Regions from separate parts of the Streptomyces sp. NPDC001980 genome, predicted to be linked through region 1. Evidence: predicted binding sites of a transcription regulator. Region 1 holds the regulator's gene; the other holds the start of a gene.

Region 1 (10,722 bases):
CGCCTTGAGGGCCTTGACGACGCCGCCCGCCATCGCGTCGTTGGCGGAGTAGACGGCGGCGATGTTGTCCTTGCCGATCGCGCCGATCGCCTTGGTGACCTCCTGCTCGGCGATGTCCGGGTTCCAGTCCTTGGTGTCGTACGAGAGGTTCGCGGTCGTCACCTTGCCGCTCAGCTCGGACAGGGCGCCCGTCTTGAACTGCTTGGCGTTGGGGTCGGTCGGCGAGCCGTTGATCATGACGACCTTGTCGGAGGTGTCGACGTTCGAGCCGAGCGCCTCCAGCAGGGTGCGGGCCTGCACCTCGCCGACGAGCTCGTTGTCGAAGGAGACGTAGGCGTCGATCGGGCCCTCGGCGAGGCGGTCGTAGGCGATGACCGGGATGCCCGCGGCCTTGGCCTTCTTCACCGTGCCCGCGATGGCGTGCGCGTCGACGGCGTCCAGGATGATCACGTCGATCTTGTCGTCGATCATCTTCTGCATCTGCGTCGCCTGCGTGGAGGCGGACGACGCGGCGTTCTGGTAGTCGACCTTGCCCTGCTTGTTGGTGAGCTCGGCGATCTTCGACTGCATGATCGGGTAGTCGAAGTTGCTGTACCGGGTGTTGATCTTGTCCGGCATCAGCACGCCCACCGTGATGTCGTTGCCCTTCGTCGGGCTCGCGGACGTCGACGATCCTGTCGCGTTGAGCACGCCGCAGCCGGCAAGCGAAAGGGTCATCGTGGACGCGGCCACAAACATGGCTATACGACGCATACGGGGGCTCACTTCAGGTGCGTTCCGGACGTGGGCTGCTTTGCGACCCAGATGTCTGAAAAGACAACGCGTACGCCACACCCGGCGTCAAGCGGAACTACTTAACGAGTGCGCAACACCACGCTCCGCTGCATCTGTGAAGGCTCAGCGGAATCGCCTCCAAACACCCTTTACGGACCCTCCATCCAAAGGGAGTTCACGGGTAGGCAAAGATCAGTACAACCAACGCGGTTCCTCACGAGTCGACATCCGGAACGACCTTCCCCGTCGTACGGATACGACCAGAGGATCGAATGAACCCAGCCAGAAGCGCCGCGGCCGCCGCCGTGGTGCTAGCCACCGCCGGCACGCTGCTCGGCGGCGCCGTCGTCACCGCCTCGGCGGCCACAACCTGCTCCTCCCCCGTCTTCAAAAGGCAGTTGTTCGCGAACACCACGTTCAAGGGCACCCCGAAGAAGACGGACTGCGACTCCTCGGTCAACGAGAGCTGGAGCGGCGCTCCGGCGTCCGGCCTCCCGAAGGACAACTTCGGGGTGCGCTGGAGCGTGACCCGGGACTTCGGCTCCGGCGGCCCCTTCGCCCTCGCCGCCTCCGGCCTCGACGGCATCCGCGTCTACCTCGACGGCAGCCGCAGGATCGACCTGTGGAAGAACACCACCGGGACGGTGAGCAGAACCGTCAACGTGACCGTCCCGTCCGGCAAGCACACCCTCCGCGTCGACTACGTCAACTGGACCGGCAGCGCCAAGGTCAAGGTCACGTACACACCCCGCACTTCGGCCTCCGTCGACAAGGTCAGGCCCCTCACCCCCAGGGACCCGCTCGTGTCGTACGACACGGCGAGCAACACCACGAAGCTCAGCTGGGTCAGGAACACGGAGATGGACCTCGCGGGCTACCGGGTCTACCGCCGCCTGCGGGGCAGCACGACCTGGACCCGGCTGACCACCACCACCGCGACCTCGTCCACCGACACCCCGCCGGCCACCGGCGCCGTCTACTACTACGAGGCCCGCGCCTACGACAAGGCCGGAAACGAGTCCACCGGCACCGCAGACCAGCAGGTCACCAGCATCACCCTGGCGACGCCGGGCGGGCTCGGCACGTCGGTCACGGACACCACGGCCGAGGTGTCCTGGCGGGCGGTGCCGGGCGCGGTGAAGTACCGGGTGGTGCGCACCGATCCGAACGGCACCGAGCAGGCCACCGTCGTCAACTGGAACCACCTCAGCGACGACACGCTCCACCGCAGCTACACCTACACGTACAAGGTCGCCGCGGTGGACGGCTCCGGTCACCTGTCGCCGTACAGCGACACCACCAGCGCCCACCGTCCGCCCGCCGCGCCGCGCGATCTCACGGCGACGGCGGAGGCCGGTGCCGCGCTGCTGAGCTGGACGGTCGAGCCGGGCGACGCCAACGTCCTCGCCTTCCACGTCTACCGCTCGACGACCCTGCCCGTCAGCACCACGGGCGAGCCGGTGTCGTGCTACATCACCTACACCGAACTCGCCGACGGATCACGGCGGTACAGCTGCGACGACGACTCGGCGCAGGAGGGCACCACGTACCACTACGTGGTGACGACGCAGGACCAGGCGAACAGCGTCTCGCTGCCCACGGACCCGGTCACCGTCACCCCGCTCGAATCGGACAAGCCGCCCGCGCAGGTGACCGGTCTGACGGCGACGGCCACGGAGTACGGCATCGAGCTGGACTGGGACGACAACACCGAGCCCGACCTGAAGCGGTACGCGGTCTACCGGGGCACGGTCCTCGGCGAGGAGGGCGAGGAGCAGGTCTGTTCCGCCGGTGAGTGGGCGCATCTGCCGGCCGGCACCTCGCACTTCCGGGACGTGCGGACGCCGGACGGCGACCACGCCTGCTACTGGGTCGACGCGATCGACAACGCGAACAACTCCAGCAGATGGCTGGGGCCCGTGACCGCGGTCGCCGTCGACGAACTGGACCTGACCCCGTCGGTGGCGACCCCGGAGGGCTCCCCGCTCACCCTGACGGCGGACACCCCCGACGCGGGCGGCGTCCACCTCGCCTGGAACGCGGTCGACTCGGCGACGGGCTACCAGGTCTACCGCTGGAACCCGGCCACGCAGACGTACGAGAAGCTGGCGGCCACCACCGACCGCTCGTACGACGACACCACGGCCGCCCGCGGCACCACCCACTACTACTGGGTGACCGCGCTGTACGCCGACGGCACGGAGTCGGCACCGGGCGCGGAGTGGGCGATCCTGGAGCCGTGACCGGCATGCGAAAGGGCCCGGAGGTGCGCCTCCGGGCCCTTTCCCACTGCTGCTCGGTCCTTGCTCGGTCCCTTGCTCAGTCCCTTGCTCAGTCCTTGGCCTTCTTCGGCCGCCACACCACCAACGCGCTGGTCTGCTGGACCTCCTGGTACGGCACCAGGTCGCGGCGGTAGGACGCGTGGACGGCGGCCTCGCGCTGCTGCATCGCGGTCGCCGCGCCGTCGACCGCCGCCTGGAGCTCGGCCACGCGCTGCTGGAGCGCTATGACCTGGTTCTCCAGTTCGATGATGCGCTTGATGCCGGCCAGGTTGATGCCCTCGTCCTGCGACAGCGCCTGCACCTGGCGGAGCAGCTCGATGTCGCGGGCCGAGTAGCGGCGGCCGCGCCCGGCCGTGCGGTCGGGGGAGACCAGGCCGAGGCGGTCGTACTGGCGCAGCGTCTGCGGGTGCAGTCCGGAGAGCTGGGCCGCCACCGAGATGACGTAGACCGGGGTCTCCTCGGTCAGTTCATACGGGTTACGTCGACGGCCGTCCATCTCTGTCATGCTCCCTTCGCGGCCTCGAACAGCTCGGCCCGCGGGTCCTCGCCCGCGGTCGCCTCGCGATACGCCTCCAGTGCGTCACGAGCATTCCCCGACAGGTCCTTCGGGACACTCACCTCGACGGTGACCAGGAGGTCGCCGCGGGTGCCGTCCTTGCGGACCGCGCCCTTGCCACGGGCGCGCATGGTGCGGCCGTTGGGCGTGCCCGGGGGCAGCTTCAGGGTGACCGGCGGTCCGCCCAGGGTCGGGACCCTGACCTCGCCGCCGAGCGCCGCCTCGGTGAAGGTCACCGGGACGGTCACCGTGAGGTTGTCGTCCTTGCGGCCGAACACCGGGTGGGCGTCCACGTGCACCATGACGTACAGGTCGCCCGCGGGGCCGCCGCGTTCGCCCGGTGCGCCCTTGCCGCGCAGGCGGATGCGCTGGCCGTCGGTGACCCCGGCGGGGATGCGGACCTGCATGGTCCGGGACGACTTGGCCCGGCCGCTGCCCTTGCAGTCGAGGCAGGGGTGCTCGGCGATCAGGCCGCGGCCCTTGCAGTCGGGGCAGGGGTCGGTGAGCGAGAAGCCGCCGCCGGATCCCCGCGCCACCTGGCCGGTGCCGACGCAGGTCGGGCACACCCGTGGGGTGCCGTTCTTGTCGCCGGTGCCCGAACAGGCCTTGCAGGGGGCCTGCGAGGACATCCGCAGCGGGACCGTGGCGCCCTCGATGGCCTCCGTGAAACTCAGCGTGACCTCGGACTCGATGTCCTGGCCGCGCCGCGGCTGGGTACGGCCGGCCGTGCCGCCGCCCCGGTTGAACAGGCCCCCCAGGACGTCACTGAAGCCGCCGCCGCCACCACCGAAGCCGCCGCCCCCGCCCTGGGCGTTGCCCCCGAAGAGGTCGCCCAGGTCGAAGTTGAAGTTGCCGCCGCCCGCGCCCGGCCCCGGGCGGAAGCCGCCGTTGCCGAAGAGGGCGCGTGCCTCGTCGTACTCCTTGCGCTTCTTGGGGTCGCCGAGTATGTCGTTCGCCTCGGAGATCTCCTTGAAGCGCTCCTCGGCCTTGGCGTTGCCCTTGTTGGCGTCCGGGTGGAACTCGCGGGCGAGCTTCCGGTACGCCTTCTTGATCTCGGCCTCGGTGGCGTCCTTGGGGACGCCGAGGACCTTGTAGTAGTCCTTCTCGATGAAGTCCTTGGTGCTCATCCCCGACGCCCCTCCTTCCACGTGTTACCTACGACTTCAGCCCTCCTCAGGGCCGTTGTCCTTCTCGTCCCCGGCCGCCGGGGCCTCTTCGGTCCCCTCGGCCTTCGCCGCCGTCGCTCCCGGCTGCGGTTCGGCGACCGCCACCCGCGCGGGGCGGATGGTGCGCTCGCCGATGCGATACCCGGGCTGCAGGATGGCCACGCACGTCGTCTCGGTGACGTCCGGCGCGTAGCTGTGCATCAGCGCCTCGTGGATCGTCGGGTCGAAGGGCTCGCCCTCCTTGCCGAACTGCTGCAGGCCCATCTTCGCCGCGACCGTCTCCAGCGACTCGGCCACCGACTTGAAACCGCCGACCAGTTCGCCGTGTTCCCGCGCGCGGCCGATGTCGTCGAGCACGGGCAGGAGTTCGGTCAGGAGGTTCGCGATGGCGATCTCCCGCACCGTGATCCGGTCGCGCTCCACCCGGCGGCGGTAGTTCTGGTACTCGGCCTGGAGACGCTGGAGGTCCGCGGTGCGCTCGCCGAGCGCGGTGCGCACCTGGTCCAGCTGCGCCGTCAGACCGGCCAGCTGTGCGCTTGAGTCCCCGGCCGGGGCCGCCCCCTGTGCGGGAGCGGCCTTCGGCGCGGCGTCGTCGGGGGTGGCGCCGGAGGGGACGTCGGGCTTCTCCTCGAAGCCCGGGGTCTCCTCCGTCACGCGGCACCGTCCTTGCGCTCGTCGTCGACGATCTCGGCGTCCACCACGTCGTCGGCGGCGTCACCGGCGGGGGCACCGCCGGCCGCGGCCTGCGAGGCCTGGGCGTCGGCGTACATGGCCTGGCCCAGCTTCTGCGAGACGGCAGCGACCTTCTCGGTGGCGGTGCGGATCTCGGCGGTGTCCTCGCCCTTGAGGTGCTCCTTGAGCTCCTCGATGGCGGCCTCGACCTCGGTCTTGATCTCGCCCGGGACCTTGTCCTCGTTGTCCTTGAGGAACTTCTCGGTCTGGTAGACGAGCTGCTCGCCCTGGTTGCGGGTCTCGGCGGCCTCGCGGCGGCGGTGGTCCTCCTCCGCGTACTGCTCGGCCTCCTGGCGCATCCGGTCGACCTCGTCCTTCGGCAGCGAGGAGCCGCCGGTGACGGTCATCTTCTGCTCCTTGCCCGTGCCGAGGTCCTTCGCGGTCACGTGCATGATGCCGTTGGCGTCGATGTCGAAGGCGACCTCGATCTGCGGGACACCGCGCGGGGCCGGCGGCAGACCGGTCAGCTCGAACATGCCGAGCTTCTTGTTGTACGCCGCGATCTCGCGCTCGCCCTGGTAGACCTGGATCTGGACGGAGGGCTGGTTGTCCTCGGCGGTGGTGAAGATCTCGGACCGCTTGGTCGGGATCGTCGTGTTCCGCTCGATGAGCTTGGTCATGATGCCGCCCTTGGTCTCGATACCGAGGGACAGCGGGGTCACGTCGAGGAGCAGGACGTCCTTGACCTCACCCTTGAGGACACCGGCCTGGAGGGCGGCGCCGATGGCGACGACCTCGTCCGGGTTGACGCCCTTGTTGGCGTCCTTGCCGCCGGTCAGCTCCTTGACGAGCTCGGCGACGGCGGGCATACGGGTGGAGCCGCCGACGAGGACGACGTGGTCGATCTCGCCGAGCTGGATGCCGGCGTCCTTGATGACGTTGTGGAACGGCGTCTTGCAGCGCTCCAGGAGGTCCGCGGTCAGCTGCTGGAACTGGGCGCGGGTGAGCTTCTCGTCGAGGTGCAGGGGGCCCTCGGCGGAGGCGGTGATGTAGGGCAGGTTGATCGAGGTCTCGGTGGAGCTGGACAGCTCGATCTTGGCCTTCTCGGCGGCCTCGCGGAGGCGCTGGAGGGCCATCTTGTCCTTGCCGAGGTCCACGCCGTGGCCGGCCGCGAACTGCTTGACCAGGTAGTCGACGACGCGCTGGTCCCAGTCGTCACCACCGAGGTGGTTGTCGCCGTTGGTGGCCTTCACCTCGACGACGCCGTCGCCGATCTCCAGGAGGGACACGTCGAAGGTGCCGCCACCGAGGTCGAAGACGAGGATCGTCTGGTCGTCCTTGTCGAGGCCGTACGCCAGCGCGGCGGCGGTGGGCTCGTTGACGATGCGCAGGACGTTCAGACCGGCGATCTCGCCGGCCTCCTTCGTCGCCTGGCGCTCGGAGTCGTTGAAGTAGGCCGGGACGGTGATGACCGCGTCGGTCACCTTCTCGCCCAGGTAGGCCTCGGCATCCCGCTTGAGCTTCTGCAGGATGAACGCGGAGATCTGCTGGGGGTTGAAGTCCTTCCCGTCCAGCTGGATCTTCCAGTCGGTGCCCATGTGGCGCTTCACGGACCGGATCGTCCGGTCCACGTTGGTGACCGCCTGGCGCTTGGCGACCTCGCCGACGAGGACTTCGCCGTTCTTCGCGAAGGCGACGACGGACGGCGTGGTCCGGGCACCCTCGGCGTTGGTGATGACGGTGGGCTCGCCGCCTTCAAGAACGCTGACGACGGAGTTAGTCGTGCCCAGGTCGATGCCGACCGCACGTGCCATGGTGATTTCCTCCAGCTGACTTGAGTGGAACGGGCTCAAGTGTGCATCAAGCTTCGTCCTGGGTCAACAGACCTGAGTGGAACAGACTCAAGTCTTATCCGTTCCTTACACGCAAGTGCCCGCTGACCTGCGTCGACACGGCGTTCCGGGGCCCGTACACCGGAACCCGAAGGAGTAGCAGCACGATGCTGAAGGTGACGCAGGCGACGCAGGTGGCGCCGGTCCGGGCGACCCAGCCGCCGTGCACGAGCACCGCGACGAGCACCCCGGCGAAGGACGCGACACCGAGGACGACGGTTGCCCGCTGCGAGGTGAGCCCGAGGCGCCGCAGCCGGTGCGCGAGGTGGTCGGGCCCGCGCCGCAGCACCGGGCGCCCGGCGAGGAGCCGCGAGAGCACGACGAGCAGGACGTCGGCGCTCGCCAGGGCGGTGAGCGCGAACAGCACGCCCGCGCTGGCGGCGGGGTCGTACCCGGACCGGGTGATCAGCGCGGCGGCGGCCAGCACGAACCCGGTGAACAGCGAGCCCGCGGCGCCGAGGGCGATCCGCGCGGGAGCCCAGTTGTGCAGCAGGAACCCGGTGAGCGCGGCCGCGAGCACGCTCAGCAGCACGGCGAGCCCGTCCATCACCTCGGCGGCGGCACAGGCCCCGACCCCGAAGGCGGTCACCACCCCGACGGTCCCGGCCAGCCCGTCCGCATGGTCGAGCCCCTTGAAGGCGACGGCGACGAAGGCGATCCAGCCCGCGCCGAGCACCCCGCCGACGATCCCGAACTCGCCGTACGGCACCACGCACGCGGCCGCCACCGCCGTACCGAACAGCAGGAACCGCGTCTTCAGCCGCCACACGTCGGCGACCACCCCGAGCAGCGCCACCGCTCCCCCGGCGGCCACCAGCTCCCCGACGCCGGTGCCGAGCGGGGCGACGGCCGTCCAGTCGCCGGCGAACGCGACCAGGCAGGTGGCGCCGACCACGGCGAGGCCGCCCAGCGCGGGCACCCGCCGGGCCCGCCGCCGGTCGACCAGCCCGACCCGCAGGGCACACGGCCGGATCAGCGCGGCGAGGAAGGCGGCGAGCAGGAAGGCGGTGGTGGCGGCGGCGATCCCGTAGAGCACGGGTCCAAATTAGACCTAAATGTAACAATTATGTACGAATAACACGATCGGGTTGGGGCGTACCGCCCAGGCAGACCTCAGCGATCCAGATCACCCCGCACCTGGCTACAGTGCGAGTAAAGATGCGGGTAGTCTCGAACCGACTGCATAAGTTACCGCTTAGTAATTTCGGGAACCCTCTGCGAAGAGACCCGAAGAGACCACCCCTCGCAGGCCCGAGGAGCCCCCATGCAACTCGCCGCGATCATCGTGTCGCTGGTTCTGATCGTGGTTGGCGTGGCGTTGTTCGCGCGCGCCGTCCTGCAGATCTACAACTTCCTGCGGCTCGGCCAGAACGTGCCCGCCGGCACCCGTACCGACGAGCCCGTCCAGCGGACCGTCACGGTGGTCAGGGAGTTCCTCGGCCACACCCGGATGAACCGCTGGGGCATCGTGGGCGTGGCGCACTGGTTCGTCGCGGTCGGCTTCTTCTCCCTCCTGCTGACGATCGTCAACGCCATCGGCCAGCTGTTCCAGGCCGACTGGATCCTGCCGGTCATCGGCGACTGGGCGCCGTACAACGTCTTCGTCGAGTTCATCGGCACCATGACGGTCCTCGGCATCCTCGTGCTGATCGTCATCCGCCAGCTGAGCAAGCCGAACCGGCCGGGCCGCAAGTCCCGGTTCGCCGGCTCCAACTTCGGCCAGGCCTACTTCGTCGAGACGGTCATCCTGATCGTCGGCGTCTGCATCTTCACGCTGCACGCGCTGGAGGGCGCCCAGCACCACGTGGACTCCTACGAGGCGTCGTTCTTCATCTCGTACCCGGTCGTGTCCTGGTTCCGGGGCATGGACGTCTCCACGCTGCAGAACCTCACCTACTTCTTCGCCGGCCTGAAGATCGCGACCTCCTTCATCTGGATGATCGTGGTCGCCCTCAAGACCGACATGGGCGTCGCCTGGCACCGCTTCCTCGCCTTCCCGAACATCTGGTTCAAGCGGAACGCGACGGGTGAGACCTCGTTGGGCGCGCTGCTCCCGATGACCTCGGGCGGCAAGCCGATCGACTTCACCGACCCGGGCGAGGACGACGTCTTCGGCGTCTCCCAGGTGGAGCAGTTCTCCTGGAAGGGCCTCCTCGACTTCTCGACCTGCACCGAGTGCGGTCGCTGCCAGTCGCAGTGCCCGGCCTGGAACACCGGCAAGCCGCTCTCCCCGAAGCTGCTGATCATGTCCCTGCGGGACAACGCGCACGCCAAGGCGCCCTACCTGCTCGCGGGTGGCGGCAAGACCGCCGAGGGCGAGGAGAAGGGGTCGGAGGAGCAGCTGGCCGGGGTCCCCGCGGCGGCTCTCGCGGAGGCCGAGCGCCCCCTCATCGGCACCGCCGAGGAGAACGGCGTCATCGACCCGGACGTGCTGTGGTCCTGCACCACCTGCGGCGCCTGTGTCGAGCAGTGCCCGGTGGACATCGAGCACGTCGACCACATCGTCGACATGCGCCGCTACCAGGTGATGATCGAGTCCGCGTTCCCGTCCGAGGCGGGCACGATGCTCAAGAACCTGGAGAAGAAGGGCAACCCCTGGGGTCTGGCCAAGAAGCAGCGCCTTGAGTGGCTCAAGGAGGTCGACTTCGAGGTCCCGGTCGTCGGCAAGGACATCGAGGACCTCACCGAGGTCGAGTACCTGTACTGGGTCGGCTGCGCGGGCTCCCTGGAGGACCGCGCCAAGAAGACGACGAAGGCCTTCGCCGAGCTCCTCCACATCGCGGGCGTCAAGTTCGCGATCATGGGCGGCGACGAGAAGTGCACCGGCGACTCCGCCCGTCGCCTGGGCAACGAGCCCCTGTTCCAGGAGCTCGGCATGGAGAACGTGGCCGCGCTGAACATGGCGTTCGGCGAGGACGACGAGGACCCGGCGACGAAGAAGCCGAAGTCGGCCAAGAAGATCGTCGCCACCTGCCCGCACTGCCTCAACACCATCGGCAACGAGTACCCGCAGCTCGGTGGCGACTACGAGGTCATCCACCACACCCAGCTGCTCCAGCACCTGGTCGACGAGGGCAAGCTGGTCCCGGTCACCCCGGTCGAGGGCATCATCACCTACCACGACCCCTGCTACCTGGGCCGCCACAACAAGATCTACACGCCGCCGCGCGAGATCATCGCCAGCGTCCCGGGCCTGCGCAACGAGGAGATGCACCGCCACAAGGAGCGCGGCTTCTGCTGTGGCGCCGGCGGTGCGCGGATGTGGATGGAGGAGCGGATCGGCAAGCGCATCAACAACGAGCGCGTCGACGAGGCGCTGTCGGTGAACCCCGACATCGTCTCCACCGCCTGCCCCTTCTGCCTCGTGATGCTGACCGACT
Region 2 (10,722 bases), on a different contig from region 1:
ATCATGGTCAACTCCTGGTACGACGCGGAGAGCGGCGAGGTGCTGGCGTTCGAGGAGCAGATCGGGTCGCACGGGGGGTTGGGGGGCGCTCAGGGGCGGCCGTTCCTGTTGTCGCCGGTCTGCGTCTCCGCTCCGGTGGGGGAGGGGGAGGAGCTTGCGGGGGCCGAGGCCGTGCATGGGGTGCTGCGGCGGTGGCTTCGGGAGGCGGACGGGCCGCAGGTTCCCTTGCCTGCGGAGGAGGGGGAGAGGGCCGCGTAGTTCGTTGGCTGCGGGCCGGTGGGGGGTGTTCGCGCCCGCGCGGCGGAGCCGAAAATCGATACAGCCCCGCGCCCCTCAAGGGGCGCTCCAGCTCGGCCCCGGATAAATCGGCTGCGTTCCTCTCGCTCCCGGCTCACACTGTTCGAGTCGCAAACCTCTCGAACACCCCCCAAGGAGCAGCCTCTTGCAGGCAGCCGTGACCGTCACGCCCTCCCGTATCCCCGAACTCCTCCTCGGACTCGCCACCGTCCGGCCCGTCTTCATCTGGGGCGCCCCCGGCATCGGGAAGTCCTCCCTGGTGCGGGAGTTCGCCGAATCGCTCGGGCTGGAGTGCGTGAGCCTGCTGGGTACGCAGCTCGCGCCCGAGGACCTGATCGGGGTTCCGCAGATCCGGGACGGGCGGTCGGTGTTCTGTCCGCCCGAGTCGATCGCCCGGGACGAGCCGTACTGCCTCTTCCTCGACGAGCTGAACGCGGCCACCCCCGATGTGCAGAAGGCGTTCTACTCGCTGATCCTCGACCGGCGCATCGGCACCTACGAGTTGCCCAAGGGGTCGATCGTCATCGGCGCCGGCAACCGGGCCACCGACAACGCCCTCGCCCGGCCCATCGCCTCCGCGCTCGTCAACCGGCTGGCCCACGTCCATCTGGAGGCCTCCGCGCACGACTGGCTCGCCTGGGCCGCGGCCAACGGCATCCACCCGTGGATCCTGGACCACCTCACCGACCGGCCCGACCACCTGTGGTCCAAGCCGCCGAAGACCGAGGAGCCCTTCTCCACCCCGCGCTCCTGGCACATGCTCTCCGACGCCCTGCACTCCTTCGGACGCGATCTGGACGAGGAGACGCTGAAGGTGCTGGCGCACGGCACGCTGACCCCTGCGCACGCCACCGCCTTCTGCGGATACGTCAAGATCGTGCGCAGCCGGTTCGGGATCGAGGCCATCCTGAAGGGGGACGCGGGCTGGCCGCCCCGGACCGAGGACCGCGACCTGCTCTACTACCTCGCCGAGTCGTTCCGGGGGCGGCTCGTCAAGGAACTGCCCGCCGACAAGGAGCACATGTCGGCGAACGGACGGCAGACCGCGTACCGCGCCAAGTCGCTGCTGGTGCAGCTCGCCGAGATCTCCGTCGAGGTCGCCCAGACCGTCATCGCCTCCGACGCCGACGGCAACCCGGTCCTGCCCGCCTGGTTCCTGATCGAGGCGGCCCGGGACATGCCCCGGCTGGTGGAGGCCCGGCGATGAGCCGGGCCGCCGCCCGCAAGAAGCAGGACCCGGCCGCAGAGAACTTCGCGGCCGGCGTCGAGCTGCTCCGGGCCAACCCCGCCCTGCGGGCGGTGGAGTTCACGATCTGCCGGCACGAGAAGTGTGAACTCGCCCCCCGGGAGGGGCTGGTGCGCGCGGACTCCGACGGGGTGCTGCACGCGCACGCCACCCGGCGGGCCGAACCCGCAGAGTGGGCCTGGGCGTTGGCGCACTGCACCATCCACCTCGGCTTCGGCCACCTGCCGGCCACCACCGGACCGCGTACCCAGCCCGACCGCTACGACCTCGCCGCCCGCTGCACCGTCGTCAACCGCTTCCTGGAGACCTTCCCGATCGGCGAGGCCCCCGACCACCTGCCCGCCTCCTACCCGGAGGGCGACGAGGAACGGCTCGCCGCCGGCTGGCGCCGGACCGGCGGCATTCCGACCGCGTACGAGCACGGTGGCACGAGCGGCGGTGAGCCCGACCAGCTCCTCCTCTCCTGGAACAAGTGGGCCGGCCAGGTCCCCGACTGGCAGGTCGGGTTCGCGCACGCGCTGACCCGCACCATGTCGCGGGCGATGGACCTGGCCGGCGGCCGCCGCACCTCCATGACCGGCCCGCCCACCCCGCTGCGCCCCTGGGAACAGGCACTGAGCTGGTTCGTCTCCTCGTACCCGCTGCTCGGCGGCATCGCGGCCGGCATCAAACTGGTCGCCGACGCCGAACTGGCCCGCGCCCACGACATCGCCGTCGCCGCGGTCAACCCCGAGGCCGGCGAGATCTACGTCAACCCGCTGCGGACCATGGACGACGAGGAGTGGCGGTTCGTCCTCGCCCACGAGATGCTGCACGCCGCCCTGCGCCACGGCGACCGCCTCGGCAGCCGCGACCCCTACCTCTTCAACATCGCCTGCGACTACGTCATCAACGGCTGGCTGGTCGAGATGCGCGTCGGCACCATGCCCGAAGGGCTGCTGTACGACGCCGAGTTGAAGGGGCTGTCGGCCGAGGAGGTGTACGACCGGATCGCCGTCGACCTGAGGAGGATGCGGCGGCTCGCCACGCTGCGCGGCAAGGGGCGCGGTGACGTGCTGGGCGCGCCGCTCGGGCCGCCCGGCGCGTATGTCGACCTCGACGAGTTCTACCGGCGCGGACTGTGCCAGGGGCTCGACCTGCACCAGACACAGGACCGGGGCCTGCTGCCCGGCGGCCTGGTCGAGGAGATCCGCGCACTCAGCCATCCGCCGCTGCCCTGGGACGCCCGACTGGCCCGGTGGTTCGACGAGTTCGTGCCGCGCCCGGAGGCCGTACGGTCGTACGCCCGCCCCTCGCGCCGGCAGTCGTCCACCCCGGACATCCCGCGCGCCGGCCGGTACTTCCCGCCCGAGGAGGTCGCCCGGTGCACCTTCGGCGTGGTCCTCGACACCTCCGGCTCCATGGACCGCACCCTGCTCGGCAAGGCCCTCGGCGCGATCGCCTCCTACGCCGAGGCCCGTGACGTACCGGCCGCGCGTGTCGTCTTCTGCGACGCGGCCCCGCACGACGCCGGCTACCTCCCGACCACCGAGATCGCCGGCCGGGTCCGGGTGCACGGCCGCGGCGGTACGGTCCTGCAGCCCGGCATCGACCTGCTCCAGCGCGCCGACGACTTTCCGCCCACCGCGCCGGTCCTCGTGATCACCGACGGCTGGTGCGACGTCCTGCGGGTGCGCCGCGAGCACGCCTATCTGATCCCGGACGGACGTCGCCTGCCGTTCACCCCCCGTGGGCCGGTCTTCCGGGTGCGGTGAGCCCTGATGTGATCGGATGGGGGCGAGCGAACCGGTTCATTCGCCTTCATCGCCGAAAGGAACAACCGTGGCTACCACGCGCACCGCACACACCGTCTGGGAAGGCAGCCTGACCGAGGGCAACGGTGTCATCACCTTCGACTCCTCCGGTATCGGCGAGCAGCCCGTCACGTGGGCCTCGCGCTCCCAGGAGGCGAACGGCAGGACCAGCCCCGAGGAGCTGATCGCGGCCGCCCACTCCAGCTGCTTCTCCATGGCGCTGTCGCACGCCCTGACCGGTGCCGGCACCCCGCCCACCAAGCTGGTCACCAACGCCGACGTCACCTTCCAGCCGGGCACCGGCATCACCGGCATCCACCTGACCGTCGAGGGCACCGTCCCCGGCCTGGACGCGGACGGCTTCGTCGCCGCCGCCGAGGACGCCAAGAAGAACTGCCCGGTCAGCCAGGCCCTGACCGGCACCACCATCACCCTGGACGCGAAGCTCGCCTGACCGCCGTACCCGCCGCGATGCCGCGCCCCCCTTCCGCGGGGGGCGCGGCATCGTCGTTTACGGGGTACCCGGCATTGACAACAGCTCGCTCAAGTTTTGTGCTGGAGTCGAGGAAGCGCCCGGGCGGAAAGGGGACGGACATGGCACGTGCGGTCGGTATCGACCTCGGTACGACGAACTCGGTGGTGGCCCTGCTGGAGGGCGGTGAGCCCACCGTCGTCGCCAATGCCGAGGGGGCGCGCACCACCCCGTCGGTCGTGGCCTTCGCGAAGAACGGCGACGTGCTGGTCGGCGAGGTCGCCAAGCGGCAGGCGGTGACCAACGTGGACCGCACCGCGCGCTCGGTCAAGCGGCACATGGGCGACGCGGCCTGGCGGTTCCCGGAGAGCGGGAGCGTCGACGGAACGCGCTTCCGGGCCCAGGAACTGTCGGCGCGGGTGCTGCAGAAGCTCAAGCGGGACACCGAGGCCTACCTCGGCGAGGACGTCACCGATGCGGTGATCACCGTACCCGCGTACTTCGACGACGCCCAGCGGCAGGCCACCAAGGAGGCCGGGGAGATCGCCGGCCTGAAGGTGCTGCGGATCATCAACGAGCCGACCGCCGCCGCGCTCGCCTACGGCCTGGACCGGGGCGAGGAGCAGACGGTCCTCGTCTTCGACCTCGGGGGCGGCACCTTCGACGTGTCGCTCCTGGAGATCGGCGACGGAGTGATCGAGGTGAAGGCCACCAACGGTGACACGCATCTGGGTGGCGACGACTGGGACCAGCGGATCGTCGAGCATCTCGTGAAGCGGTTCAAGGGGCAGTACGGCATCGACCTGAGCAACGACAAGATGGCCGTGCAGCGGCTGCGCGAGGGCGCCGAGAAGGCGAAGATCGAGCTGTCCTCGTCGACGGAGACGTCGATCAACCTGCCGTACATCACCGCCTCCGCGGAGGGGCCGCTCCACCTGGAGGAGAAGCTGACGCGGGCTCAGTTCCAGGAGCTCACGGCCGACTTGCTGGACCGCTGCAAGAAACCCTTCCACCAGGCCGTCAAGGACGCGGGCGTGCAGGTGTCGGTGATCGACCACGTCATCCTGGTCGGCGGCTCCACCCGGATGCCCGCCGTCACCGACCTGGTCCGCGAACTCACCGGCAAGGACCCGCACAAGGGCGTCAACCCGGACGAGGTGGTCGCGGTCGGCGCCGCCCTCCAGGCGGGTGTCATCCGCGGCGACGTCAAGGACGTGCTGCTGCTCGACGTCACCCCGCTGTCCCTGGGGATCGAGACCAAGGGCGGCATCATGACCAGGCTCATCGAGCGCAACACCACGATCCCCACCCGGCGTTCGGAGATCTTCACGACCGCGGCCGACAACCAGTCCTCCGTCGGCATCCAGGTCTACCAGGGCGAACGTGAGATCGCCGCGTACAACAAGAAGCTGGGCGTCTTCGACCTCACCGGCCTGCCGCCCGCACCGCGCGGGGTGCCGCAGATCGAGGTGGCCTTCGACATCGACGCGAACGGGATCATGCACGTCTCGGCGAAGGACCTGGCGACCGGCCGCGAGCAGAAGATGACCGTGACCGGCGGCTCCGCCCTCCCCAAGGACGACATCGACCGCATGATGCGGGAGGCCGAGCAGTACGCCGAGGAGGACCGCAAGCGCCGCGAGGCGGCGGAGACCCGGAACCAGGCCGAGCAGCTCGTCTACCAGACCGAGAAGTTCCTCCGGGAGAACGAGGAGCGGGTGCCGGGCGGCACGAAGACCGACGTGGAGGCGGCGATCACCGAGCTGAAGGCGCTGCTGGAGCGGGACGCCGACACCGGCGAGCTGCGGCAGGGGGTGGAGAAGCTGGCGACCGTGAGCCAGCAGATGGGGCAGGCCATGTACGCGAACGCCTCCGCCTCCGGCGGTTCGGCCGAGGAACAGCGGGCGCCGGAGGGCGAGGAGGAGGGTGTGGTGGACGCCGAGATCGTGGACGACGAGAGGGGTGCGGCTGGGTGAGGCACCGCCGGATTCCGCCGTCGTGGCTGAGCGCCGTTGCGGCGGAAAAAGGATTGGTCGCGGGCGGGGCAAGAGATTGGTTGCGGGCGGAGAAGAGATCAGTTGCGGGTGGTCTCCCAGCCCCGGCGTTCCGGGCGGGGGCCCAACTGCCTCGGGTCCCTCGACCGGTACACCACGTACGGGCGGAACAGGTACAGCACCGGGGCGCTGAACATGTGGACCAGGCGGGTGTAGGGGACCAGGGCGATGAGGAGCATGCCGATGACCGTGTGGATCCGGTAGAGGAGCGGGACGCCCGCCATCAGCGCCGTCTTCGGCTGGAGGGTGAAGAGGCTGCGGGCCCAGGGGGCGATCGTGGCGCGGTAGTCGTAGCCGTCGCCGGAGGTGTGGCTCAGCTTCGCGGTCATGCCCAGCACGATCGCGGCGACCAGGACCAGGTACATGACCTTGTCGTTCGTCGTCGTGGCGCGCAGGACCGGGGCCCGGGTGCGGCGCCGGTAGAGGAGGAGGGCCAGGCCGGCCACCGTGAGGACGCCCGCGAGCGTGCCGCCGTAGAGGGAGAACAGGTGGTACGTGTGCTCGCCGACACCGAGCGACCGCGTCCAGGACGCCGGGACGAACAGGCCGACGAGGTGGCCGGCCAGGACGAACAGGATGCCGTAGTGGAAGACGGGGGAGGCGATGTCCAGCAGCCTCGACTCGTAGACCTGGGAGGAGCGGCTGGTCCAGCCGTACTTGTCGTAGCGGTAGCGCCAGGCCAGTCCGGCGACGAGCAGGGCGCACGCGGTGTAGGGCAGGGCGCCCCACAGGAGGGTGGTCATGGGCGCACTCCGGTGGGCGCCGTCGGCAGGGTGGCGCAGACCGCGTCCAGGACGCAGGCGTACGGGGTGCCGAAGTCGGTCAGCCGGCAGCGGAGTTGTGACAGGCAGTCGCGGTGCTCGGTGAGCAGGTCGGTGTTGCCGGTGCGGGCCGTGAACTCCAGGACGGCGGGCAGGAAGTCCGGCAGCTCCTCGCCGGTGAACTCCATGCCGTACGCCTTGTAGATGTCCTGGAACCGGACCAGGGACATGCCCCGGCGGCGGGTGTCGCCGTCCCGCCACCAGCTGAGGTAGAGGCTGTGCCGGTTCTTGAAGTCGAAGACCTGCACGTAGTGCGCGGCCAGCTCCTGCGGTGGGGTCACCGTCGCGTGGTCGGTGAACTCCCGCAGTTGCGGGGCGGCTTCGCGCAGCAGCGGCAGCCGGGCGACGAAGTCGTCGTCCGGGTAGGTGAGACAGAGCGCCGCCGCCTGGTAGAACACCGCGTCCGAGGGCATCAGTCCTCCTTCGCCTCGTCGGGAGTGTCGGCGGTCTGCCGTCTGCGCAGACCGTGGAAGTTCTGCACCGACACCACAGGGAGCAGTTTCCGCCCCGAGTCCTGGCCGAAGGGGCCGTCGCCGCCCATGCCGGGGCCGCCGTCGAAGTCGAGGCTGCACCCGTCGGGCAGCGCCGACTCCTCCAGGCGGCGGGCGTCGCCGACGGCCGCCGTCGGGATCACGTACCGGTCCTCGTACTTGGCGATCGCCAGCAGCCGGTACATCGCCTCGATCTCCTCCGGCCGCATCCCGACCGCGGAGCCGACCGCCGGGTCCGGCTCCTCGCCCAGGTTGAGCGCCCGCATGTGGGAGCGCATCGCCGCGAGCTTCTCCAGGCAGGCGCGGACCGGGGCGGGGTCGCCCGCGGTGAACAGCTCGGCCAGGTAGGCGAGGGGAATGCGCAGGGTGTCGATCGCGGCGAACAGGTTGTCGGCGTCCTCGCCGTCGTGTCCGGTCTCGGAGAGCGCGTCCACGACGGGGGACAGCGGTGGGATGTACCAGACCATGGGCAGCGTGCGGTACTCCGGGTGCAGGGGCAGTGCCACCCGGTACCTGCTGATCAGCGCGTGGACCGGCGAGCGCCGGGCCGCCTCCGTCCAGTCGTCCGGGATGCCCGCCGCCGCGCAGGCCAGCCGCACCGCCGGGTCCTCCGGGTCGAGGAAGACGCCCAACTGGGCCTCGTACAGCGCCTTCTCGTCCTCGGTCTCGGCCGCCGCCGTCACCTTGTCGGCGTCGTAGAGGACCACCCCGAGGTAGCGCAGCCGGCCCACGCAGGTCTCCGAGCAGACCGTCGGCAGGCCGACCTCGATCCGCGGGTAGCACAGCGTGCACTTCTCGGCCTTGCCGGTGGCGTGGTTGAAGTAGACCTTCTTGTACGGGCATCCGGTCACGCACATCCGCCAGCCCCGGCACCGGTCCTGGTCGACCAGCACGATGCCGTCCTCGGTCCGCTTGTACATCGCCCCGGACGGACAGGAGGCCACGCACGACGGGTTGAGGCAGTGCTCGCAGATGCGGGGGAGGTAGAACATGAAGGTCTGCTCGAACTCGAACCTCACCTTGTCCGAGGCCTGTTGGCGGGCGCGTTCGATCATGGGGTCCAGGTCGCCGTGGGCGGGGGCGCCGGCCAGGTCGTCGTCCCAGTTCGCGGACCACTCGATCTTCATCGGCTTGCCGTCGAGCTGGGAGACCGGGCGGGCCACCGGGTAGTCGTCGCCGAGCGGGGCGTCGGTGAGGTTGCGGTACTCGTACGTCCAGGGCTCGTAGTAGTCCTTGATCTCCGGGAGCCTGGGGTTGGCGAAGATCCCGGCCAGCTTGTGCAGCCGGCCGCCGGCCTTGAGCTTCAGCGCGCCGCGCCGGTTCAGTTCCCAGCCGCCGCGCCACCTCTCCTGGTCCTCGTAGCGGCGCGGATAGCCCTGGCCCGGCCGGGTCTCGACGTTGTTGAACCAGACGTACTCCATGCCCCGCCGGTTGGTCCACGCCTGCTTGCAGGTGACCGAACAGGTGTGACAGCCGATGCACTTGTCGAGGTTCATGACCATCGCGATCTGGGCCATCGGGCGCATCAGTACTCGACCTCCTGGGCGCGGCGCCGGACGACCGTCACCTCGTCGCGCTGGTTGCCCGTCGGGCCCAGGTAGTTGAAGGCCCAGGACAGCTGGGCGTAACCGCCGATCAGGTGCGAGGGCTTGAGGATCAGCCGGGTGAGCGAGTTGTGGATGCCGCCGCGCATGCCGGTGGTCTCCGTCTTCGGGACGGCCACCGTGCGCTCCTGGGCGTGGTGCATGTAGACCGTGCCGGCCGGCATCCGGTGCGAGACGACCGCCCGCGCCACCACCACGCCGTTGCGGTTGACCGCCTCCACCCAGTCGTTGTCCCCGACCCCGATGGCGTCCGCGTCCTGCGGGGACATCCAGATGTTCTGGCCGCCCCGGGAGAGCGCGAGCATGAACAGGTTGTCCTGGTACTCGGAGTGGATCGACCACTTGCTGTGCGGGGTCAGGTAGCGAACCGTCACCTCCCGTTGTCCGTCCGGGCCGAGGCGCGGTTCGCCGAACAGTTTGTTCATGTCCAGCGGTGGCCGGTAGACGGGCAGCGCCTCGCCGAGTTCGTGCATCCAGTCGTGGTCGAGGAAGAAGTGCTGGCGCCCGGTGAGCGTGTGCCAGGGTTTGAGGTGCTCGGTGTTGAGGGTGAACGCCGTGTACCTGCGGCCGCCGGACTCGCTGCCCGACCACTCCGGCGAGGTGATCACCGGGACCGGCGCGGTCTGCGTGTCGGCGTACGTGATCCGCTTGCCCTCGTGCTCGGCGGCCAGGTGGGCCATCTCCTGCCCGGTGCGCTGCTCCAGGGTGCGGAACCCCTGGGTGGCGAGGCGGCCGTTGGTGGTGCCGGAGAGTGCCAGGATGGCGTTGGCCGCCTTCACCGCCGTGTCGAGGGCGGGCCGGTCCTGATATCCGGTGCCGTTCAACTCCCTCAGACGTACGACCTCTTGATCGGGTCTGAGGGTGATCCCCTTCGCGGGCAGACCCAGTTGCTCCACCAGCGGGCCGAGTGCCGAGAACCTGGCGCCGACCGCCGGGTAGTCCCGCTCGACCACGACCAGGTTCGGCATGGTCCGGCCGGGCACCGGCTCGCACTCCCCGCGCTTCCAGTCCCGCACCACCCCGCCGGGCTGGGCGGTCTCGCCCGGGGTGTCGTGCTGGAGCGGCGCCGCCACCAGGTCCCTGCGCACCCCGAGATGGCGCGCGGCCAGCTCGCTCAGCCGCTCGGCGAGCGCCTTGAAGGTGTCGAAGTCGGTGCGTGCCTGCCAGGGCGGGTCCACGGCCGGGGTGAAGGCGTGCACGTAGGGATGCATGTCGGTCGACGACAGGTCGTGCTTCTCGTACCAGGTGGCGGCCGGCAGGACGACGTCCGACAGCAGGGTGGAGGAGGTCTGCCGGAAGTCCAGGGAGAGCAGGAGGTCGAGTTTGCCCTCGGGCGCCTCGTCCCGCCAGGTCACGTCCCGGGGGCGCTGGTCCGGGGATGCCTCCTCGGCGCGCAGGGAGGAGTGCGTGCCGAGGAGGTGCTTGGTGAAGTACTCGGCGCCCTTCGCCGACGAGCCGAGGAGGTTGGCCCGCCAGAGGGTCAGGACGCGCGGCCAGTTCTCCGGGGCGTCCGGGTCCTCGCACGCGAACTTCAGGGTGCCCGCGCGGAGTTCGGCCACCGCCCTGGCCACGGGGTCGCCGGACACCTCGCCGAGTTCGAGGGGGTTGCGGTCGAAGGTCGGGTACGACGGCATCCAGCCCGAACGGGCCGACAGCGCGAGGCAGTCGGCGCCGGTCATCCCGGCGAACCTGCCCTCGCCGAGCGGCGAGGCGAGGACGTCGGCGCCGAACCGGTCGTAGCGCCACTGGTCGGTGTGGAGGAACCAGTAGGCCGTGCCGATCATCTGGCGCGGCGGCCGGGACCAGTCGTTGGCGGAGGCCAGGCAGGCCCAGCCGGTGACCGGGCGGCACTTCTCCTGGCCGACGTAGTGTGCCCAGCCGCCGCCGTTGCGGCCCTGGCAGCCGGTGAGCTGGAGCAGGGCCAGGAAGGCACGGTAGATGGTC

What was found. The regulator HspR, encoded in region 1, represses chaperone genes until heat shock. The targets are predictions, from matches to a motif close to TTGAGNNNNNNNNNCTCAA.
Region 2: the regulator HspR is predicted to act here: its motif matches at 3,865-3,883, upstream of dnaK (molecular chaperone DnaK).

The regions. Positions count from the first base shown of each region.
Region 1 is NZ_JBEOYD010000019.1:25,010-35,731, reverse strand. Features, by position in the region: gene ABT137_RS27270 (sugar ABC transporter substrate-binding protein) at 1-753, opposite strand, end outside; gene ABT137_RS27265 (PA14 domain-containing protein) at 1,047-3,017, shown strand; gene ABT137_RS27260 (heat shock protein transcriptional repressor HspR) at 3,106-3,552, opposite strand; gene dnaJ (molecular chaperone DnaJ) at 3,558-4,739, opposite strand; gene grpE (nucleotide exchange factor GrpE) at 4,776-5,432, opposite strand; gene dnaK (molecular chaperone DnaK) at 5,429-7,264, opposite strand; gene ABT137_RS27240 (MraY family glycosyltransferase) at 7,359-8,378, opposite strand; gene ABT137_RS27235 ((Fe-S)-binding protein) at 8,607-10,722, shown strand, end outside.
Region 2 is NZ_JBEOYD010000038.1:11,201-21,922, forward strand. Features, by position in the region: gene ABT137_RS39445 (alkaline phosphatase family protein) at 1-258, shown strand, start outside; gene ABT137_RS39450 (ATP-binding protein) at 443-1,504, shown strand; gene ABT137_RS39455 (vWA domain-containing protein) at 1,501-3,297, shown strand; gene ABT137_RS39460 (OsmC family protein) at 3,365-3,790, shown strand; gene dnaK (molecular chaperone DnaK) at 3,931-5,784, shown strand; gene narI (respiratory nitrate reductase subunit gamma) at 5,883-6,605, opposite strand; gene narJ (nitrate reductase molybdenum cofactor assembly chaperone) at 6,602-7,096, opposite strand; gene narH (nitrate reductase subunit beta) at 7,096-8,700, opposite strand; gene ABT137_RS39485 (nitrate reductase subunit alpha) at 8,700-10,722, opposite strand, start outside.